Regions from separate parts of the Pseudomonas sp. GCM10022186 genome, predicted to be linked through region 1. Evidence: predicted binding sites of a transcription regulator. Region 1 holds the regulator's gene; each other region holds the start of a gene.

Region 1 (6,768 bases):
CGGCCTGTCCCTGGTCTACCCTGCCCTCGGTGTCGAAGCCGTGACCCGCATTCCGGCCGCCAGCCGCAGTTCGGCTCTGGGCGCCTACGCGGTATTCTTCGACCTGGCCCTGGGCATCGCCGGCCCGCTGATGGGCGCCATCGCAGGCGGCGCGGGCTTCGCCGCGATCTTCCTGGTGGCCGCCCTGATGGCGCTGACCGGCATGCTGCTCTCCCTGTGGCTGCTGCGCAGCGAATCCAGAACCTGAAGGAACAGGAGCACTCATGACCCCCGACCAAGTCGCCACCTTCTGCCTGCAACTGCCCGGCGCACGGGAGGACCTCAAATGGGGCAGCAACCGGGTGTTCTCGGTGGCCGGCAACAAGATGTTCGCCATCCTCGACTTCCTCGGAGACGGCCTGGCCTTCAAGGTCGACAAGGACCTCTTCCTCGGCTACGTCGACCGCCCCGGCATCAGTCCCGCGCCCTACCTGGCACGCGCCCAGTGGATCAGCATGCAGCACCCCTACCCCATGGGCGACGATGAGCTACGCGAACTGATCACCCGCTCCCATCAGTTGGTGGTGGCGCGCCTGCCGAAGATCCGCCAGGTGGGGCTGTTGCTGGGCTGAATTCTGGCGGAACCGGGTCCGCTCAGGGCCCAGTTGCTACCCTTTTCCCTGAATCTGCGCGACCCCGCGCGCTGCGAGGCAAGAATCGATGAGAACCACCGCCCTCTGGTCCCACCTCTGGAACGCCCGCGCGCCCACCCAGGGTCTGGAGGACTTCCGTCTCGAGGGCCGACGGGCGGACAGCGGAATGGTGGCCTTCGACGACGACGGCAAGCCCTATCGCCTCAATTACACCCTGGAATACACCAAGGGCTGGGAGCCTCGGGCCTTCAGCGCCACCGTGCGAGATGCCGACGGCACCCGAAGCCTGACGCTGCGCCGCGACGGCCTGCACTGGTTCGAAGGCGAAGGCCGCAAGCTGCCGGAGCTGTCCGGCAGCCTCGACCTGGACCTCTGGCCGACGCCCTTCACCAACAGCCCGAGCATCTGGCGGCTCTTCCTCAACCTGGGCGAGCGCCGGGAAATCGATGTGGTGTTCGTCGAAGCGCCGCAACTGACGGTGCGGCGCATGCGCCAGGCCTACACCCGTCTCGACCAGGCCCACTACCTCTACCAGAACCTCGATGGCAGTGGTTTCGAGGCGGTGCTGACCCTGGATGACGATGGCCTGGTGAACCGCTATCCAACCTTCTTCCAGAGGCTGTGAAAGCGGCGGCGGGCCTCGGCGGGCCTGCGGACCTCAGCCCTTCAGGACATGGGCAAGGACGTTGCGTACCTTGCCGATTCCCTCGGCCAATGCGGCCTCGATCTCGGCCATGGTGATGATGCCTTCGGACTTGCCGGCGGCAGGATTGACCACCAGGGACAGGCAGGCATAGGGAAGGTCCAGCTCGCGGGCCAGGGCTGCCTCGGGCATGCCGGTCATGCCCACGATGTCGCAGCCGTCACGCTCCAGGCGGACGATCTCGGCCACGGTCTCCAGGCGCGGACCCTGGGTGCAGCCATAGACGCCGAAATCGCTGTGGGGGTAATCGCAGGCGTTCAGCGCCGCCAGCAGCTGGCCGCGCAGGGCCTCGTCGTAGGGATGGCTGAAATCGATATGGGTGACGTGGTCCAGGTCGCCCTCGAAGAAGGTATCGATGCGGCCGTGGGTGTAGTCGATCACCTGATGCGGCACCACCAGGTGGCCGCTGCCCATGGCCGGATGGATGCCGCCCACCGCGTTCACCGCGATCACCGCCTGGGCACCGGCTTGCTTGAGGGCCCAGAGGTTGGCCCGGTAGTTCACCTGGTGCGGCGGTATCCGGTGCGGATGACCGTGTCGCGCGAGGAACAGCGCATCGTGCCCGGCGTACTCGCCATGGACGATACCGGCCGAGGGCGCGCCATAGGGCGTTTCAGGGTTGAGCAGGGCTCTCATGCTCAGGCCTTCGAGCTGGGTCAGGCCTGTACCACCGATGATGGCGTAGACGGTCATGTGGATTCCTCAATCGATCAACTGTGCTTCGCGCAGGGCTGCAACGGCCTGCAGCCAGCGGGGGTCCTGACGGTATTCGGTACCGGGGAAGGCGCGGCGGCGCATCCGCGCCAGGCTGGCCGGCGGCTTGGCGCCCAGGCGCTGCAGGCGCTCCAGGGCCAGTTCGGCAGAGGCGCGGTCATTGCATACCAGGCCCATGTCGCAACCGGCGATCAGCGCCGCCTCGATGCGCTCGGCGGCGTCACCCGCCACGTGAGCGCCGGCCATGGACAGGTCATCGCTGAAGATGACCCCGGAGAACTTCAATTCGCCACGCAGGATGTCCTGCAGCCAGCGCCGCGAGAAGCCGGCGGGCTGGTTGTCCACCTGTGGGTAGATGACATGGGCGGGCATCATGCCGTCCAGTTCCGAGGCGAGCCGCGCGAAGGGCACCAGGTCGCTCCGGCGAATCTGCTCCAGGCTGCGCTCGTCGGTGGGAATCGCCACATGGGAATCCGCCTCCGCCCAGCCGTGGCCGGGAAAGTGCTTGCCGGTGGCGGCCATGCCGGCCTGGCGCAGCCCGCGAATGAAGGCACCGGCAAGACGCGCGGCGCGCTCCGGGTCGCCCTCGAAGGCGCGGCTGCCGACCACGGCGCTGCGTTGATGGTCGAGGTCCAGCACCGGCGCAAAGCTGATATCCAGCCCCACGGCCAGCACTTCGGTGGCCATCAGCCAGCCACACTGCTCGGCCAGTTGCTCGGCATTGTCATTGTCGGCCAGCGCGCGCATGGCGGGCAGTCGCAGGAAGCCCTGGCGCAGACGCTGCACCCGCCCGCCCTCCTGGTCGACGGCGAGGATCAGGTCGGGGCGCACGGCGCGAATGGACGCGCAGAGTTCGCGCACCTGGCGCGGGCTTTCGATGTTGCGAGCGAAGATGATCAGGCCGGCGACTTCCGGCTGACGGAGGATCTGCCGATCCTCGGCGGTCAGCCAGGTGCCACCGATATCCAGCATCAGGGAGCCTTGCATTGAAATTCCTTACGAGAGTTCTGCCGCCGCCCAGGCCGGGCACGGCGCTTCGTCTATGCGTACCGCACAGTGGACGGGTACCCGGTCGAAGAGTTCCAGCACGTCGGCATTGCGCAGACGAATGCACCCATGGGAACGGGGCACGCCCATGGGTTCGGTGTCCGGCGTGCCGTGCAGGTAGATGTAGCGGCGGAAGCTGTCCACGTTGCCGAGGCGATTGCGGCCGGGTTCGCAGCCGCTCAGCCAGAGGATCCGGCTGAGAATCCAGTCCCGCCCCGGGAAACGCTCGTGCAGCTCGGCGCTCCAGACTTCCCCGGTCCAGCGCCGACCGCGCAGCACCGCCCCCAGGGGCAGGCCATCGCCTATCCGCGCGCGCACCTGGTGCAGACCACGGGGCGTGCAGTTGGAGCCATTGGTTTCGCCCACGCCCTTCAGGGCGGTGGACACGGACATGCGCAGTACCAGCCGCCCTTCGGCGAAGCCGTAGAGCTGCTGGTCGGCGATGGAGATATGCAGAAGATCGAGGTTTTGCATGGGCCGCAAGCTTAGCCGATCAGCCCGCTCGCGCCCATCGTTTTACGCCTTGGCCGGGGCGGCAGGCGCCTTGTTGCGAGGCTTTAGCACAGCCTTGGCCAGGACTTCGTCGGTGACCCCGGTCTCGGCGCGCATGCCGGCGGCGAGGAAGGGCACCATCAGGCGCATGACCTGTTCGATCGAAGTGTTCACGCCGAAATCGGTCTCCGCCATGGCGCGCAGCGCCTTGATGCCGGACATGCTGAAGGCCGCGGCGCCGAGCATGAAGTGCACCCGCCAGAAGAGTTCGAGCGGCGGCACACGCGGCGCGGATTCGTTAACCAGCAGCATGTAGCGGCGGAAAACCTTGCCATAAACCTCTTCAAGGTACTTGCGCAAGTGGCCCTGGCTCTGACTGAATGCGAGACCGAGCAGACGCATGAAAATCGACAGGTCGTTGCCGCTGCGGGGCTTTACCGCCAGGGCCTGTTCGACGAGCATTTCCAGCAGCTCCTCGAGGCTGGCCTTGCTCTCCGCCTTGGCCTGACGACGATCGAGTTCACGTTCCAGGCTCTGGCAGAAAGGACCGAGGAAGCGCGAGAAGACCGCCTGGATCAGCGCCTTCTTCGAGCCGAAGTGATAGTTCACCGCTGCCAGATTGACCCCAGCCTTGCTGGTGATCAGGCGCAACGAAGTCTCGGCGAAGCCTTTTTCCGCGAACAGCTGTTCCGCAGCATCCAGAATGCGTTCAACGGTTTCCGACTGGGCCATGGCTCCTCCGCCTGACAAACACTCGTTTGAAACATACGTTTCAGCCGGCCGGCTTGTCAAGCCGAACACACCATAATCCGACGCAGCAGTCACTTCCACCCAAGCAATGGCGAGGCGAAACGTGCCAGCCCTGCCCGCGACTCGACCCGCCCGGGAAAAAGAAGCATTGCCAAGGCCTCGGCACTGTATATAATCCCAGTCACTGTATAAAAAGACAGAGCGCCGCCATGCTGAAACTGACGCCCCGCCAAGCCGAGATTCTCGCATTCATCAAGCGCTGCCTTGAAGACAACGGCTTCCCCCCGACCCGCGCGGAAATCGCCCAGGAGCTCGGCTTCAAGTCACCCAACGCCGCCGAGGAACACCTCAAGGCCCTGGCCCGCAAGGGCGCCATCGAGATGACACCCGGCGCATCCCGCGGCATACGCATCCCCGGTTTCGAGCCCGGCGCCAACGATGAGGACGGCCTGCCGGTAATCGGCCGGGTCGCGGCCGGCGCCCCGATCCTCGCCCAGCAGAACATCGAGGAATCCTGCCGCATCAACCCCGATTTCTTCCATCCCCGCGCCGACTATCTGCTTCGCGTTCGCGGCATGTCCATGAAGGACATCGGCATCTACGACGGCGACCTGCTCGCCGTGCACAGCACCCGCGAAGCGCGCAATGGCCAGGTGGTGGTGGCCCGCCTCGGTGACGAGGTCACCGTCAAGCGCTTCAAGCGCGATGGCGACAGGGTCTGGCTGATCGCCGAGAACGCCGAGTTCGCCCCCATCGAGGTGAACCTGGATGAACAGGATCTGGTGATAGAAGGTTTGAGTGTCGGCGTGATCCGCCGCTAAAGGAGGCCTTATGCAGTTCCCGCAGTCCCTTGGTCGGTCCCAGCTCCCTCTGTTCCACGATGCCATCCTGGCAAACCCCGTGGTACCGATGCTGACCGATGTGGTGGAAGAACCCCGCCAGGAAGAACCGGAAGCCTTCAGCGAACTGTCGCTGCGTGGCGCCACCGGGCACTGCCGGAACCTGCTGGCCTCCGTGCTCCGGGAGCTGAGCGAAGAGCAGGATGCGCGCTGGCTGACACTGATCGGCGCCCCTGCCGGCCTTACCCGTGACTGGCTGCGTGACTCCGGGCTGAATCGCGAACGCATCCTGCTCCTGCAACCGCGGGGCGAGCAGAGCGCCCTGGAACTGGCCTGCGAAGCGCTACGCCTCGGCCGCAGCCACACGGTGGTGAGCTGGCTGCATCTGGGGCAGAAGGCCAAGCGCCAACTCGCCCAGGCGGCACGCCAGGGCGGCGCGCAAAGCCTGAACATTCTGCTGGGCTGAAGAGCTGCAAGCGCTGGGCACGACTTGCGCCGAGTGACATCAGACGGTAACCGAATCAGCGGAAGATTCGGCTCCAGGCCTCAATGCAGGACGCGCGGACCTTCGTCGTGGCCCATATCGCCTTCGGCCAGGCGACCGGCCATTTGCACGCCGACATTCAGCATGGCCTTGGCGACCTCCAGATGATGCCCCTGGAGGAAGGCCTTGGCATCGGAGGAGAAGTCCAGCGTTACCAACGCCTCCTCGTCCTCGGCCCGGCGCAGGATGATGCGCCCGTCAGGCAGTTCGACTATTTCCAGAAAGGACGTAGGCATAGCTCAGATCTCCACGAAAGGCGGCTATTGTAGCAGCCAGCCGCCAGCACGCCCTAGCCCGTCGATCAAATCAGCACTCGCTCAGGGTTTCCCGGAAACGTAGCGCCAGGGATTTCAGGTTCTGCCGCCAGGACTCCAGGGTTTCCTGGGACAGTGGCACAACTTCCTCTTCCACGCTGACCGCGGTGATCAGCGGCAGGGTCGGGTCGACCTTGGCCTGTTTCGGCGCCTGGGGCGGCTGGAAGAGTCCACGGTACGCGGCGAGCAGTTCGGCCAGCCAGGTTTCCCGTTGCTGGGCCATTTCCACCAGCTCGGCCAGTTCCGGACTGGGTGCCGCAGCCAGCACTTCCGGAGTCAGCAGCATTTCGACGCGCGGCGCACCGGCCTCGGACAAGCGGTAGTAACCGGCGATTTCGTGACACAGGCCGAGCAAGGCGCCATAGAGGTGGAAGAGCGACGCTTCGCGTTCGGACTGCACCAGTGCCTGGGCGTTCATCGCCCTGCCCTCTTCCGCCTTGCGCCAGGACTCCAGCGACAGGCCGGCGAAGAAGAGTTTCTGATTGGTGCGGGTGTAAAGCTCATGGGCCATGAGGGCGCCCTCCACAGGTGACTCGGGCAGTAGTATGCGCGCCCGCAGCCGGGCGCGCAGCAGTCGATCAGCGCTTGTCTTCGACCTTCCACTTGCCGCCGTCGTAGAAGGCGCGCCAGCCGGTGGGCTTGCCGTCGACCTCGGTCTGCACGTACTGCTCCTTGGTCTTGCGGCTGAAGCGGATCACCGCCGGACGCCCTTCGGGGTCTTTCCTGGGCGCAT
Region 2 (6,768 bases), on a different contig from region 1:
GGCGTCGGCGCCGACCAGGGTGCTGTCCGGACGATCGATGGCTGCGGTCAGGCCGGCGCCCTGCGCCTGCTGTACCGCCTCGATCAGGTTCTTGCCCATGCGCCCGGCGGCGCCCATCACAGCAATACGTCGCATAAAAGAAAGCTCCAAGCTGGAAGCCTGAAGCTGGAAGCGAAAGCCGGGGCACTTCAGGCCTCCAGCTTCCAGCTTCCAGCTCACTGATTAGAGATCGCCGAAGAAACGCTTCATGCCTTCAAACCAGCTGCTGGCCTTGGGCGAATGGGAACCATCGCTCTGCAGCGTCTTGCGAAACTCGTCGAGCAGTTCGCGCTGGCGCTTGTCCAGGTTGACCGGCGTTTCCACCACCACCCGGCACATCAGGTCCCCCGCGCCACCGCCACGCACCGGCGCCACGCCCTTGCCGCGCAGACGGAACAGCTTGCCGGTCTGGGTCGCCTCCGGAATCTTCAGCTTGACCCGGCCGTCCAAGGTCGGCACTTCCAGCTCGCCGCCGAGGGCCGCGTCAGCGAAACTGATCGGCACTTCGCAGTAGAGGTGCTTGCCATCGCGCTGGAAGATCGGGTGCTCGCGTACATTGACCACCACGTAGAGGTCGCCGGGCGGGCCACCCAGGGCACCAGCTTCGCCTTCACCGGAGAGGCGGATGCGGTCGCCGGTATCGACACCGGCCGGCACCTTCACCGACAGGGTCTTGTGCTCTTCCACACGCCCCTGCCCATGGCAGCTGCCACAGGGGTCGCTGATCATCTTGCCGCTGCCGTGGCAACGCGGGCAGGTCTGCTGCACCGAGAAGAAGCCCTGCTGCATGCGCACCTGGCCGATACCGCCACAGGTGGTGCAGGTGACCGGGCTGGTTCCCTTCTTCGCACCCGAGCCGTCGCAGGTCTTGCAGTTGACCAGCGTCGGCACACGGATGGTGACCGTGGTGCCGCGCACAGCCTCTTCCAGGTCCAGCTCGAGGGTGTAGCGCAGGTCGCTGCCGCGCTGCGGACCGCCGCGCTGGCCGCCACGCTGGCCACCGAAGAAATCGCTGAACACATCGCCGAAAATGTCGGAGAAACTGGCCCCGCCGAAACCGGCACCAGCGCCCGCCCCCATCTGCGGGTCCACGCCAGCGTGGCCATACTGGTCGTAGGCCGTGCGCTTGCTGGCATCGGAGAGAATTTCGTAGGCCTCGTTGGCCTCCTTGAATTTTTCTTCCGCAGCCTTGTCGCCCGGGTTACGGTCCGGGTGGTACTTCATGGCGAGGCGGCGGTAGGCCTTCTTCAGCTCGGCCTCGCTGGCGCCGCGCTCGACACCGAGGATTTCGTAAAAGTCACGTTTAGCCATAGTTTCCTGCACTCTCGAATTCACCAGCCCCAGACACGCCAACGCGGGAGCAAGCTCCCGCGTGGCGGATCAGGCGTACGGGGCGTCTAGCCCCGCACGCTGGGGCGGAAGCAAGCGTGACACTTACTTGTTTTCCTTGACCTCTTCGAACTCGGCGTCGACGGCATCGTCGGAAGCCTTGTCCGCGGTGGCGCCCTGCGGCTGCTCACCGGCCTGGGCCTGGTCGGCGTACATCTTCTGCGCCAGCGGGGTGGAAGCCTGGGACAGGGCGTTCATCTTGGCTTCGATTTCAGCCTTGTCGTCACCCTTCACAGCGACTTCCAGCTCGCCCAGCGCCTTCTCGATGGCGGCCTTCTCCTCGGCGGTGGCCTTGTCGCCAGCCTCGGTGATCATCTTGCGAGTGGCGTGGACCAGCGCGTCACCCTGGTTGCGGGCAGCGGCCAGTTCCTCGAACTTGCGGTCTTCCTCGGCATTGGCCTCGGCGTCGCGCACCATCTGCTGGATTTCTTCCTCGGACAGGCCGGAGTTGGCCTTGATCACGATGGACTGCTGCTTGCCAGTGGCCTTGTCCTTCGCACCGACGTGCAGGATACCGTTGGCATCGATGTCGAAGGTCACTTCGATCTGCGGCACGCCACGCGGAGCCGGCGGAATCTCGGCCAGGTCGAACTTGCCCAGGGACTTGTTCTGCGAGGCCTGCTTGCGCTCGCCCTGCAGCACGTGAATGGTCACGGCGGACTGGTTGTCGTCGGCGGTGGAGAACACCTGCGACTTCTTGGTCGGGATGGTGGTGTTCTTTTCGATCAGCGCGGTCATCACGCCACCCAAGGTCTCGATACCGAGAGTCAGCGGGGATACGTCGAGCAGCAGCACGTCCTTCACGTCACCTGCCAGTACGGCGCCCTGGATGGCGGCACCGATGGCCACGGCCTCGTCCGGGTTGACGTCCTTGCGCGGCTCCTTGCCGAAGAAGTCGGCTACCTGCTTCTGCACCAGCGGCATACGGGTCTGGCCGCCGACCAGGATGACTTCCTGGATGTCGGACACGTCCAGGCCGGCGTCCTTCAGGGCGATGCGGCAGGGCTCGATGGTACGGGCGACCAGGTCTTCCACCAGGGCTTCCAGCTTGGCGCGGGAAATCTTCACGTTCAGGTGCTTCGGACCGGTCTGGTCTGCGGTGATGTACGGCAGGTTGACGTCGGTCTGCTGGGCGGAGGACAGCTCGATCTTCGCCTTCTCGGCAGCTTCCTTCAGGCGCTGCATGGCCAGGGGGTCACCCTTGAGGTCCATGCCGGATTCCTTCTTGAACTCGTCGACGAGGTAGTCGATCAGGCGCAGGTCGAAGTCTTCGCCACCCAGGAAGGTGTCGCCGTTGGTGGCCAGCACTTCGAACTGGTGCTCGCCATCGACTTCGGCGATCTCGATCACCGACACGTCGAAGGTACCGCCGCCCAGGTCATAGACGATCACGGTGTGGTCGCCCTTGGCCTTGTCCATGCCATAGGCCAGCGCAGCCGCGGTCGGTTCGTTGATGATGCGCTTGACGTCCAGGCCGGCGATGCGGCCGGCGTCCTTGGTAGCCTGGCGCTGGCTGTCGTTGAAGTAGGCCGGAACGGTGATCACCGCTTCGGTCACCGGCTCGCCGAGGTAGTCTTCGGCGGTCTTCTTCATCTTCTTCAGCACTTCCGCGGAAATCTGCGGCGGTGCCATCTTCTGGCCCTTCACTTCCACCCAGGCGTCACCGTTATCGGCCTTGGCGATCTTGTAGGGAACCATCTTGATGTCTTTCTGTACGACGTCTTCTTCGTAACGACGGCCGATCAGGCGCTTCACGGCGTACAGGGTGTTCTGCGGGTTGGTCACCGCCTGACGCTTGGCGGACTGACCCACCAGGGTCTCGCCGTCGTTGGTGTAGGCGATGATGGACGGCGTGGTGCGAGCGCCTTCGGCGTTCTCGATCACCTTGACATTGCCGTTTTCCAGGATGGCCACGCAGGAGTTGGTGGTCCCCAGGTCGATACCGATGATTTTGCCCATATTCTCTCTCCCGAAACTTTGGATTCTCCGCGGCCCTGCTCAACGGGCCGCGGCAGCAATAAACGCTTGAACTAACAGATGGGGGCCCGAGGGCGGATTTCAAGCCTTCTCGTCGATCGACGGCGGCGCCTCGCTCGGCGCCTTGCTGACCACCACCATGGCGGGGCGCAGCAGGCGACCATTGAGCAGGTAGCCCTTCTGGAACACCTTGAGCACGCTACCCGGCTCGACGTGGGCGCTTTCCTGCATGGCCATGGCCTGGTGGTGCTCCGGATTGAAGGGCGCACCGTGCGGGTCCACGGCTTCCAGCTGGTAGCGCTTGAGGGTGTCGTGGAACAGCTTGAGGGTCAGTTCCATACCCTCGCGCACCGGCTTGATCGCCTCGTCGGTGGCGCTGGTCAGCTCCAGGCCACGCTCCAGGCTGTCGACGACCGGCAGCAGGTCATTGGCGAATTTCTCCAGGGCGAACTTGTGCGCCTTCTCCACGTCCTGCTCGGCGCGGCGGCGGACGTTCTGCAGCTCGGCGGCCACGCGCAGCGACTGATCCTGGGCCGCGGCCAGCTGCTCTTCCAGCACCTGCACGCGAGCAGCGAGGTCTTCGCCGGACGCGGCTTCAGCAGCGGAATTCGCTTCGGGGGTCTGGGTATCCAGGGTCTGTTCGTCGGCCATGCCTTCCTCCTCATAAAAAGACAGCTGCGGGAAAGACCCGCTGATATGTCCGTCTATATGGGGCCGCCATTTTGTCGCTTCAAGGGGGAGGGGCAATTGTCAGCCAGAAAACAAACACTGTATAAATACACAGCCAACTCAGCGCGGGAGTCGCACCATGCTGGTACACCTGTCGATCCACAACTACGCCATCGTCGAGCACCTGGACCTGGAGCTCGAGGGCGGCATGTCCGTGATCACCGGCGAAACCGGGGCCGGCAAATCGATCATGCTCGACGCCCTCGGCCTGACCCTGGGCGACCGCGCCGACAGCGGCGTGGTGCGCCCCGGCGCCGACAAGGCGGATATCCTCGCCAGCTTCGACGTCGCCGACATCCCCGAAGCCCGCGCCTGGCTGGCCGAGCGCGACCTGGACAACGACGGCCCCTGCATCCTGCGCCGCGTCATCACCGCCGAGGGCCGCACCCGCGCCTATATAAACGGCAGCCCCTGCCCCCAGAGCGACCTCAAGACCCTGGGCGAACTGCTGATCGATATCCACAGCCAGCACGAGCACCAGTCACTGCTCAAGGCCGACACCCATCGTCGCTTGCTGGACGAGTTCGCCGGCGCCAGCGAGCTCGCCCGGCAGGTGCAGCTGGCCGCCCAGCGCTGGCGGCAGACCCGCCAGGAACTGGAGCGCCTGTCCCGCGCCGGCGACGAACAACGTGCTCGCCATCAGCTGCTGAGCTACCAGCTGGACGAACTCGAAAACCTCGCACTGGGCGAGAACGAGCTGGAACAACTGGAACTGGAGCACAAGAACCTGACCAATGCGGAAAGCCTGCTGGCCGCCTGCCGCCAGGTCATCGACATGTGCAGCGAAAGCGATGCCGGCAACGTACTCAGCGCCTTGACCGCCAGCCTCAACCGCATCACCGCCTTCCACTCCCAGCCCGGCGCCCTGGCCGAGGCGGTCAACCTGCTGTCCAGCGCGCAGATCCAGGTCGAGGAAGCCGTGGGCGAACTGAACCGCTTCCTCGACCATTTCGACGCCGACCCCGAGCGCCAGCAAGCGCTGGAGGAGCGCCTCGACACCATCTATACCCTGGCGCGCAAGCACCGGGTCCAGCCGGGCGACCTGGCCGAACTGCAACTGCGACAGCTGGAAGAACTGGAGGCCCTGAACGCCGACGACGAAGCCGCCGAACGCCTGGCCGAGGAGCTGGCCGCCTACGAGCGCCATTACCTGGAAAAGGCCACTGAGCTGAGCAGACTGCGCAGCGAGGCCGCCGAACAACTGGCCGGTGCGGTGCAGGTAGAAATGCAGCGCCTGGGCATGCCCGGCGGGCGCTTCAGCATCCAACTGCAGGCCAGCCAGGCACAGGAACCGCAACAGCAGGGCCTGGAACAGGTGGAATTCCTCGTCAGCGCCAACCCGGGCCAGCCCCTCAAGACCCTGGCCAAGGTAGCCTCGGGCGGCGAGCTGTCACGCATCAGCCTGGCCATCCAGGTGATTACCGCACAGACCTCGCGGGTGCCCACCCTGGTCTTCGACGAAGTGGATGTGGGCATTGGCGGCCCCACCGCCGAGGTGGTGGGCCAGCTGCTGCGCCGCCTGGGCGAACGCGGCCAGGTGCTCACCGTCACCCACTTGCCGCAGGTGGCCGCCCAGGGCCACCACCACCTCTTCGTGCACAAGGAACGCGGCACCGAAGAGACCCGCACGGCGGTGGCCAAGCTGCTGGAGGCGCCGCGCATCGAAGAGATCGCGCGGATGCTGGGCGGCGTCGACCTCACCGAAGAGTCCCTGGCGCACGCCCGCAAGATGGTGGCCAGCGCCCAGGGCTGATTCCACCCCAAAACGAAAAAGGCGACCCGGAGGTCGCCTTTTTCCTACAGGCTGCGCTTACTTCTTCTTGCGCACGTACAACACCAGATTGTGGTCGACCAGCTCGAAGCCACGCTCCCTGACGATCTCCTTCTGGCGCTTCTCGATTTCGGGATCGAAGAATTCGATCACTTCACCGGAGTCCACACACACCATATGGTCGTGGTGACCGCTATCGGCCAGCTCGAAGACAGCATGGCCGCCATCGAAGTTGTGGCGTACCACCAGGCCCGCCGCCTCGAACTGGGTCAGGACCCTGTAGACGGTGGCCAGGCCGACATCTTCGCCGGCTTCCATCAGGGCCTTGTAAACGTCCTCCGCGCTCATGTGGCGCTGCTCGGTGGAGTCGAGCATCTGGAGGATCTTGACCCGAGGCAAGGTCACCTTCAGGCCGGCTTTACGCAGTTCGTTGTTTTCAACCATGGTCAGCTTTCTCGAGGAATGCTGCTTTCGCAGCTTCCCTTAATGCAGGTATGATCGGGCTTTTGATGCCCAGCCAAGATAGTGGAAGTCTCCCCTTGATGCAAAACACCAAGCTCCTGCTGACCAGCCTCTCATTCGCAGGCTTGCTCGCACTCGCCGGTTGCTCGTTTCCGGGGGTATACAAGATCGACATCCAGCAGGGCAACGTCGTGACGCAGGACATGATAGACCAGTTGAAGCCTGGAATGACCCGGCGTCAAGTGCGGTTTATCATGGGCAATCCGCTGATCACCGACACCTTCCACGCCAACCGCTGGGACTACCTCTACAGCATCCAGCCGGGCGGCGGCCAACGCCTCCAGGAACGTGTCAGCCTGATGTTCGACAACAACGATCAACTTATCGGCCTGGCCGGCGAC
Region 3 (6,768 bases), on a different contig from region 1:
CATCGACGACGAGATCGCCGCCGCCCAGCAAGCCCAGGGGACCACCACGCTGCGCATACAGTCGGTACGCCAGGCCGAGCGCTGGGGTAACCATTACGTCAGATAATGCCTGAGCCCTCTGCGCCGGGGGGCCGGCGCAGAGCCCAGGCCGGCGCCGGATACGCGCCGAAACGAAGCTCCAGGGGCCCACGGCCGCGCAAAGGCCGGTACGGGCCCATACTGGACAAAGGCGATTACCTTTAGTCACGAGGGCCGCCTATGTCTCGTCCGCCTGCGGAAGCCGGCAACGTTCCCGCCCGTGACGGGGATGCGGAAAAACTGCTGGGGATCGTCCAGCGCACGGTGACCGAACTGCGCCCACAGGCTGCACAAGGTTTGCGGGTCACCTTGCACAGCGTGCTGGACCGCGATCTGGGGGTGGACAGCCTGGCCCGGGTCGAACTCTGGTCGCGCATCGAGCAGGAGTTCGCGGTTCGATTGCCGCAGGAGCTGTTCGCCTCGGCCAGCACCCCCGCCGATGTGCTGCACGTCCTGCAGCGCAGCCCGGCTTCCCGGCCGCTGCAACCCACCCGTTCCGGCCATCCTGGCGAGCCCGCCGCGGGCGACCGGCACACACCGGATGCCGCACTGACCCTGATCGACGTGCTGGACTGGCATGTACGCCGGCACTCCGGGCAGACCCACGTGCTCCTGCTGGGGGATGACGAGCAGCCGGACGAAATCAGCTACGGCGCCTTGCAGCAGGGCGCCCTGGCCGTCGCGGCGGGTCTGCAGCGTGGTGGCCTGCTCGCCGGGCAGGCGGTGGCGCTGATGTTGCCCACCGGGCGCGACTTTCTCCTGGGCTTTTTCGGCATCCTGCTCGCGGGCGGCATACCGGTGCCCATCTACCCGCCGCTGCGCCTGTCGCAGATCGAGGATCACCTGCAGCGTCAGGCCGGCATCCTGCGCAACGCCGAGGCCAGCGTGCTGATCACCGTCCCCGAGGCGAGGCTGCTGGCCCAGCTGCTCCGCCCCCTGGTGCCGAGCCTGGCGCGCATCGCCAGCGTTGCCGAGCTGGGTGGCGAGGGGCGCGAATGCGCGACGGTGGTGCGGCAGCCGGACGATATCGCCTTCCTGCAGTACACCTCGGGCAGCACCGGCCAGCCCAAGGGGGTGATGGTGAGCCACGCCAACTTGCTGGCCAACCTGCGTGCCATGGGCACCGTGCTGCAGGTGGGGCCGGGTGACCTGTTCGTCAGCTGGCTGCCCATGTACCACGACATGGGGCTGATAGGCGCCTGGCTGGGCAGCCTTTACTACGGTTTCAATCTGGTGCTGATGTCGCCCCTGGCCTTCCTGTCCAGGCCGGCGCGCTGGCTATGGGCCATCGACCGCTTCCGCGGCACCCTGTCGGCGGCGCCCAACTTCGCCTACGAGCTGTGCCTGAACAAACTCGCCGACAGCGATCTCGAAGGCCTGGACCTGAGCAGCTGGCGCCTGGCCCTCAACGGCGCCGAGCCGGTCAGCCCGGCCACCCTGCAGCGCTTCGCCGAGCGTTTCGCGCGCTACGGCCTGGCACCGACTGCACTGACGCCGGTCTTCGGCCTGGCCGAGGGCACCCTGGGCGTGTCTTTCCCGCCCCTGGGCCGAGGGCCGCTGGTCGACCGGGTGCAGCGCGAGGCATTCCAGCTTCGCGGCCAGGCACTGGCGCCAGGGACGGACGATAGCGCCACCCTCAGCTTCGTCTCCTGCGGCCGCCCCCTGCCGGGACACCAGATTCGCATCGTCGACGACCGCCGCGTCGAACTTCCCGAGCGCCGGGAAGGTCACCTGCAGTTCAGCGGGCCTTCGACCACCTCGGGTTATTACCGCGCCCCGGAGGAAACCGCCCGGGTCCTGCGCGATGGCTGGATGGACTCCCTCGACCTCGCCTACATGGCCGATGGCGAGGTCTATCTCACCGGCCGCGCCAAGGACCTGATCATCCGTGCCGGGCGCAATCTCTATCCCTACGATGTCGAGACGGCGGTCGGCAACCTGCCGGGCCTGCGCAAGGGATGTGTCGCGGTATTCGGCAGCCGCGACGCGGCCAGCGGAACCGACCGCCTGGTGGTGATGGCGGAAGCCCAGGAGCAGGAGGAGGGGGCGCAGCAGCGCCTGCGCCAGGAGGTCAACCGCATACTGGTCGACCTGGCTGGCGTGCCCCCCGACGATATCGTCCTGGTCCCTCCCCATAGCGTGCTGAAGACGTCCAGCGGCAAGATTCGCCGTGCCGCCTGCCGTGAACTGTACGAGCGCGGTGAAGCGGGGCGGCCACGCCTCGCCCCGTGGCGCCAGGTGTTGCGCCTGCTGGCGCAGGCCATGCGTGGGCATCTCGGCCGTGGCTGGCAGGGCGCGCGCGTCCTCTCCTATGCCGTGTATATCTGGCTGCTGTTCTGGCTGGTCACGCCGCTGACCTGGCTGGGCGTTGCGATCCTGCCGCAGGGGCGCTGGTGCCGCACCTTCGTGCATTGGGCGGCACGGTTGTTCATCCGCCTGGCCGGGGTGCCGTTCAGCGTCGAAGGGCTGGAACATCTGCCGGGGGAGGGGGCCTGCGTGCTGGCCGCCAACCATGCGAGCTATCTCGATGGGGTCATCCTCTGCGCCGCGCTGCCGCCGCGGTTCGCTTTCGTCGCCAAGCGCGAACTGGCGGGCCAGTGGATCCCCAGCCTGTTCCTGCGCAAGCTCGGCGCGCTGTTCGTCGAACGCTTCGACCTGCAACGCAGTGTGGCCGACAGCGAGGCCCTGGAGCGGGCGCTGCGGGCCGGCCAGTCGTTGCTGTTCTTCCCGGAGGGCACCTTCACCCGTGAACCGGGTTTGCGTGCCTTCCACATGGGCGCCTTCGTGCTGGCCGCCAATACCGCTGTTCCCTTGCTGCCGGTGGCGATCCGTGGCACCCGCACGGTGCTGCGCGATGGCCAGTGGTTCCCGCTCCGTGGGGCGATCCATGTCAGTGTCTGCGCGCCTCTGCTGGCGGAGGGGCCGGGCTGGCCGGAGTCGATCAGGTTGCGGGATGCGACCCGGGCCGTGCTGCTGGAACGCCTGGATGAGTCGGAACGCACCCTGAGCTTCAGTTGAGGGCGCTGGCCGGGGGGACGGCCTTCCGTCTTCCCGGATTGACGCGGAGCAGGTAGCGCGATTTACTGTATATAAATACAGTATCCGTAGGATTTCCCCCGATGGCCTTGGTGATTGTTCCTGGCCCTTTCGGCAGCCCTTTCCCGGGGCTGCCGTTTTTTTCTTCCGGCAATGGGTCGAGGTGATGGGCGCTGTCGTTGCCCTCGACACCCTGCTCAACGAACGGCGGGTATGGAAGGGCCAGCCCGGCGCGCAGCCGGCCGGCAGCGACCAGCCCACCGGCCTCGTCGCCCTGGACAGGGTCCTGCCCGGCGGTGGCTGGCCTGAAGCCGCGCTCAGCGAAATCCTTGTCGCGGCTGCGGGGCTCGGCGAGTTGCGCCTGCTCTGGCCCACCCTGGCGCGGCTGACCGGCAGTGCCGAGCGGGTGGTGCTGGTGGCGCCGCCCCATATCCCCTATCCCCAGGCCTGGCAGGCCGCCGGCGTCGACCTGCGCTGGCTGGCGCTGGTGGAGGCCAGCGGCCGCGACGCGCTCTGGGCCGCCGAGCAGTGCCTGCGTTCCGGCAGTTGCGGCGCGGTGCTCTGCTGGCCGCAGCAGGCCGACGACCGCGCCTTGCGCCGCTTGCAGGTGGCCGCGGAAAGCGGCCAGACCCTGGCCTTTGCCTATCGCCCCCTGGATGCCGCCCTCAACCCTTCGCCAGCGTCCCTGCGCATCGCCGTCGACGGGTTGCCGGCGCAATTGCGGGTGCTCAAGTGCCGGGGCGGTCTGCCACCGGCGAATCCCATCGCCCTGGCCCGGTGAAGCCGCCATGCGCTGGGCCTGCATACTGCTGCCGCAACTGGCGCTGGATGGCGTGCTGCGCGGTCATCCCGACCCCGAGGCGCCCCTGGCGCTGGTGACCGGCACGGCGCAGCGCCGCGTGCTGCGCGCCCTCAACCCGGCAGCCAGGGCCCTGGGGCTGCGCCCTGGCCAGTCACTGACTGCCGCCCACGCCCTGACCCGGGATTTCGCCCAGGTGGAGTACGACCCGGCGCAGGTCGAGCGCTGGGAGCGACTGCTCGCGGCCTGGGCCTATGGCTTCAGTTCCCAGGTCAGCCTGCGCTACCCGCGATGCCTGCTGCTGGAGGTGGAATCCAGCTTCGCCCTGTTCGGCCCCTGGCCGCGTTTCGAGGCGCGACTGCGCCGGGAGCTGGCGGCCCTGGGCTTTCGCCATCGCATAGTCGCGGCGCCCAATCCGGCGGCGGCACGGATACTGGCCAATGCCTACGACGGCCTGGCCGTGACGCACCAGGATGAGTTGCGCCAGGCCCTCGGGCGCATGCCGGTGGACCGCGCCGGCCTGGCGCGCGAAACCGCCACCGCCTTTGCCCGCATGGGCCTGCGCCACCTGGAACAGGTGCTGGCGCTGCCGCGGGAGACGCTGGCCCGGCGCTTTCCGGCCGAGGTGCTGCAGCACTTCGACACCCTGCTCGGCGAACGGCCCCTGGCCCTGGAGTGCTACCGGCCGCCGGACGAGTTCGACCTGCGCATCGAGCTGAACTTCGAGGTGGAGTCCCTCCAGGCGCTGCTCTTCCCCCTGCGCCGTCTCACCGCCGACCTGGCCGCCTTCCTCGCCAGCCGTGACAGCGGCGTGCAGCGTTTCGTCCTGCATCTGGAACACCGCGACCTCCACGACACCCAGGTGCCGGTGGGCCTGCTCAGCGCCGAGCGCGAAGCGGCCATGCTCTTCGAGCTGGCCCGCGGGCGCCTGGAGCAGTTGCAGGTGCCGGCGCCGGTGCGTGCCTTCCGCCTGCAGGCGCGGGACCTGCCGGCCTTCGTGCCGGAACGCCGCGAGCTGTTCGACGAGCGCCCGCAGCAATCCCTGCCCTGGGAACAGCTGCGCGAGCGTCTGCGCGCGCGCCTGGGAGACGATGCCGTGCACAGTCTCGCGCTGCGCGCCGACCACCGCCCCGAATGGGCCTGGCAGCTGGACGCCGTCGGCTCGCCGGTGCCGCTCCAGTCCGCGCCACCGCGCCCCGGCTGGCTGCTGCGTGAACCGCACCCCCTGCGGGAAGTGGGCTTGCGCATCCTCGCCGGCCCCGAGCGCATCGAGTCCGGCTGGTGGGACGGTGGCGATGTGCGCCGCGACTACTACCTGGTGGAAACCCGCAGCGGCCAGCGCGGCTGGGCTTTTCGTCCGGTGAACGGGGAGGGGCCGCTGCTGCTGCACGGCTGGTTCGCATGAGCGCCTACGCCGAACTGCACTGCCTGTCCAACTTCAGCTTCCAGCGTGGGGCCTCCAGCGCTCTCGAACTGTTCCAGCGCGCCGCACTGCATGGCTACGCGGCACTGGCGATCACCGATGAGTGCACCCTGGCCGGCATCGTCCGTGCCTGGCAGGCCGCCAAGAAGACCGGGCTGCCTCTGGTGATCGGCAGCGAGATGCGCGTCGAAGGCGGCCCCAGGCTGGTGCTGCTGGTGGAAAACCTGGCCGGCTACCAGCACCTCTGCCGTCTCATCACCCGGGCCCGACGGCGGGCGGAGAAGGGCCGGTATCGACTGCTGCGGGAGGACCTGTCGGAACCGGCGGACGGCCTGCTGGCTCTCTGGGTGCCCGACTTTGATGACGATGATCGCGAAGCTTCCTGGCTGCGCCGATGCTTTCCCGGGCGCCTGTGGCTGGCGGTGGAACTGCACCGGGGCCCGGACGACGCCGGCCGCCTGGCGCGCCTGCTGGCCCTGGCCGAACGCTGCGGCATTGCGCCCGTGGCGGCGGGGGATGTACATATGCACGCCCGCGGCCGCCGCGCCCTGCAGGACTGCATGACCGCCGTGCGCCACCATTGCACGGTGGCCGAGGCCGGTCACCGGCTTTTCCCCAATGGCGAGCGCCACCTGCGTCAGCGCGAGGTGCTGGCCGGCCTCTATCCGCCAGCGCTGCTCGCCGAGTCGGTGCGCATCGCCCGTCGCTGCACCTTCCACCTGGGCGAGCTGAGTTACCAGTACCCCCGCGAACTGGTGCCGGACGGCCACAGCTCCACCACCTGGTTGCGCGAGCTGACCGAGCGGGGGCTGCGGCGGCGCTGGGCCGAGGCGGTGCCGGAAAGCGCGCGGGCGCTGGTGGAGAAGGAGCTGGCGCTGATCGCCGAGCTGGGCTACGAGAGCTACTTCCTCACGGTGGCCGATATCGTCGAGTTCGCCCGCAGCCAGGACATCCTCTGCCAGGGACGTGGCTCGGCGGCCAACTCGGTGGTGTGCTTCGCCCTGGGCATCACCGAGCTGAATCCCTGCGGGAACACCGAGATGCTGTTCGAGCGCTTCATGTCCAAGGAGCGCAACGAGCCGCCGGATATAGACGTGGACTTCGAGCACGAACGCCGCGAGGAGGTGATCCAGTACCTGTTCCGCCGCTACGGGCGGGGCAGGGCGGCGCTCACCGCGGTGGTCAGCACTTATCACGGCGCCGGCGCGGTGCGCGATGTGGCCAAGGCCCTCGGCCTGCCGCCGGACCAGGTCAATGCCCTGGCCGACTGCTGTGGCAGCTGGAGCGACCAGGCCCCAGCGGCGGAGCGCCTGCGCGAGGTGGGCTTCGACCCGGACAGCCCGGTGCTGCGCCGGGTGCTGGCGCTGACCGGCGAACTGATCGGCTTTCCCCGTCACCTGTCGCAGCACCCCGGCGGCTTCGTGATTTCCGA

Evidence for each region. The regulator LexA, encoded in region 1, represses DNA repair genes until DNA is damaged. The targets are predictions, from matches to a motif close to CTGTNTNNNNANACAG.
Region 2: recN (DNA repair protein RecN) is a predicted target of LexA. The motif match lies at 4,174-4,189, and genes of this name have one in related genera.
Region 3: imuA (translesion DNA synthesis-associated protein ImuA) is a predicted target of LexA. The motif match lies at 3,162-3,177, and genes of this name have one in related genera.

The regions. Positions count from the first base shown of each region.
Region 1 covers NZ_JBHSOU010000066.1:295,306-302,073, reverse strand. The annotation lists gene ACFPU0_RS24620 (MFS transporter) at 1-247, shown strand, start outside; gene ACFPU0_RS24615 (MmcQ/YjbR family DNA-binding protein) at 264-611, shown strand; gene ACFPU0_RS24610 (putative glycolipid-binding domain-containing protein) at 700-1,257, shown strand; gene ACFPU0_RS24605 (S-methyl-5'-thioinosine phosphorylase) at 1,291-2,028, opposite strand; gene nagZ (beta-N-acetylhexosaminidase) at 2,038-3,036, opposite strand; gene ACFPU0_RS24595 (L,D-transpeptidase family protein) at 3,046-3,570, opposite strand; gene ACFPU0_RS24590 (TetR/AcrR family transcriptional regulator) at 3,613-4,320, opposite strand; gene lexA (transcriptional repressor LexA) at 4,548-5,159, shown strand; gene sulA (SOS-induced cell division inhibitor SulA) at 5,170-5,643, shown strand; gene ACFPU0_RS24575 (hypothetical protein) at 5,724-5,957, opposite strand; gene ACFPU0_RS24570 (DUF6586 family protein) at 6,028-6,546, opposite strand; gene topA (type I DNA topoisomerase) at 6,614-6,768, opposite strand, start outside.
Region 2 covers NZ_JBHSOU010000044.1:405,215-411,982, reverse strand. The annotation lists gene dapB (4-hydroxy-tetrahydrodipicolinate reductase) at 1-135, opposite strand, end outside; gene dnaJ (molecular chaperone DnaJ) at 223-1,350, opposite strand; gene dnaK (molecular chaperone DnaK) at 1,474-3,387, opposite strand; gene grpE (nucleotide exchange factor GrpE) at 3,487-4,056, opposite strand; gene recN (DNA repair protein RecN) at 4,214-5,887, shown strand; gene fur (ferric iron uptake transcriptional regulator) at 5,945-6,349, opposite strand; gene ACFPU0_RS16450 (outer membrane protein assembly factor BamE) at 6,448-6,768, shown strand, end outside.
Region 3 covers NZ_JBHSOU010000063.1:63,760-70,527, reverse strand. The annotation lists gene ACFPU0_RS21360 (M28 family metallopeptidase) at 1-106, shown strand, start outside; gene ACFPU0_RS21355 (AMP-binding protein) at 259-3,096, shown strand; gene imuA (translesion DNA synthesis-associated protein ImuA) at 3,281-3,895, shown strand; gene ACFPU0_RS21345 (Y-family DNA polymerase) at 3,903-5,318, shown strand; gene ACFPU0_RS21340 (error-prone DNA polymerase) at 5,315-6,768, shown strand, end outside.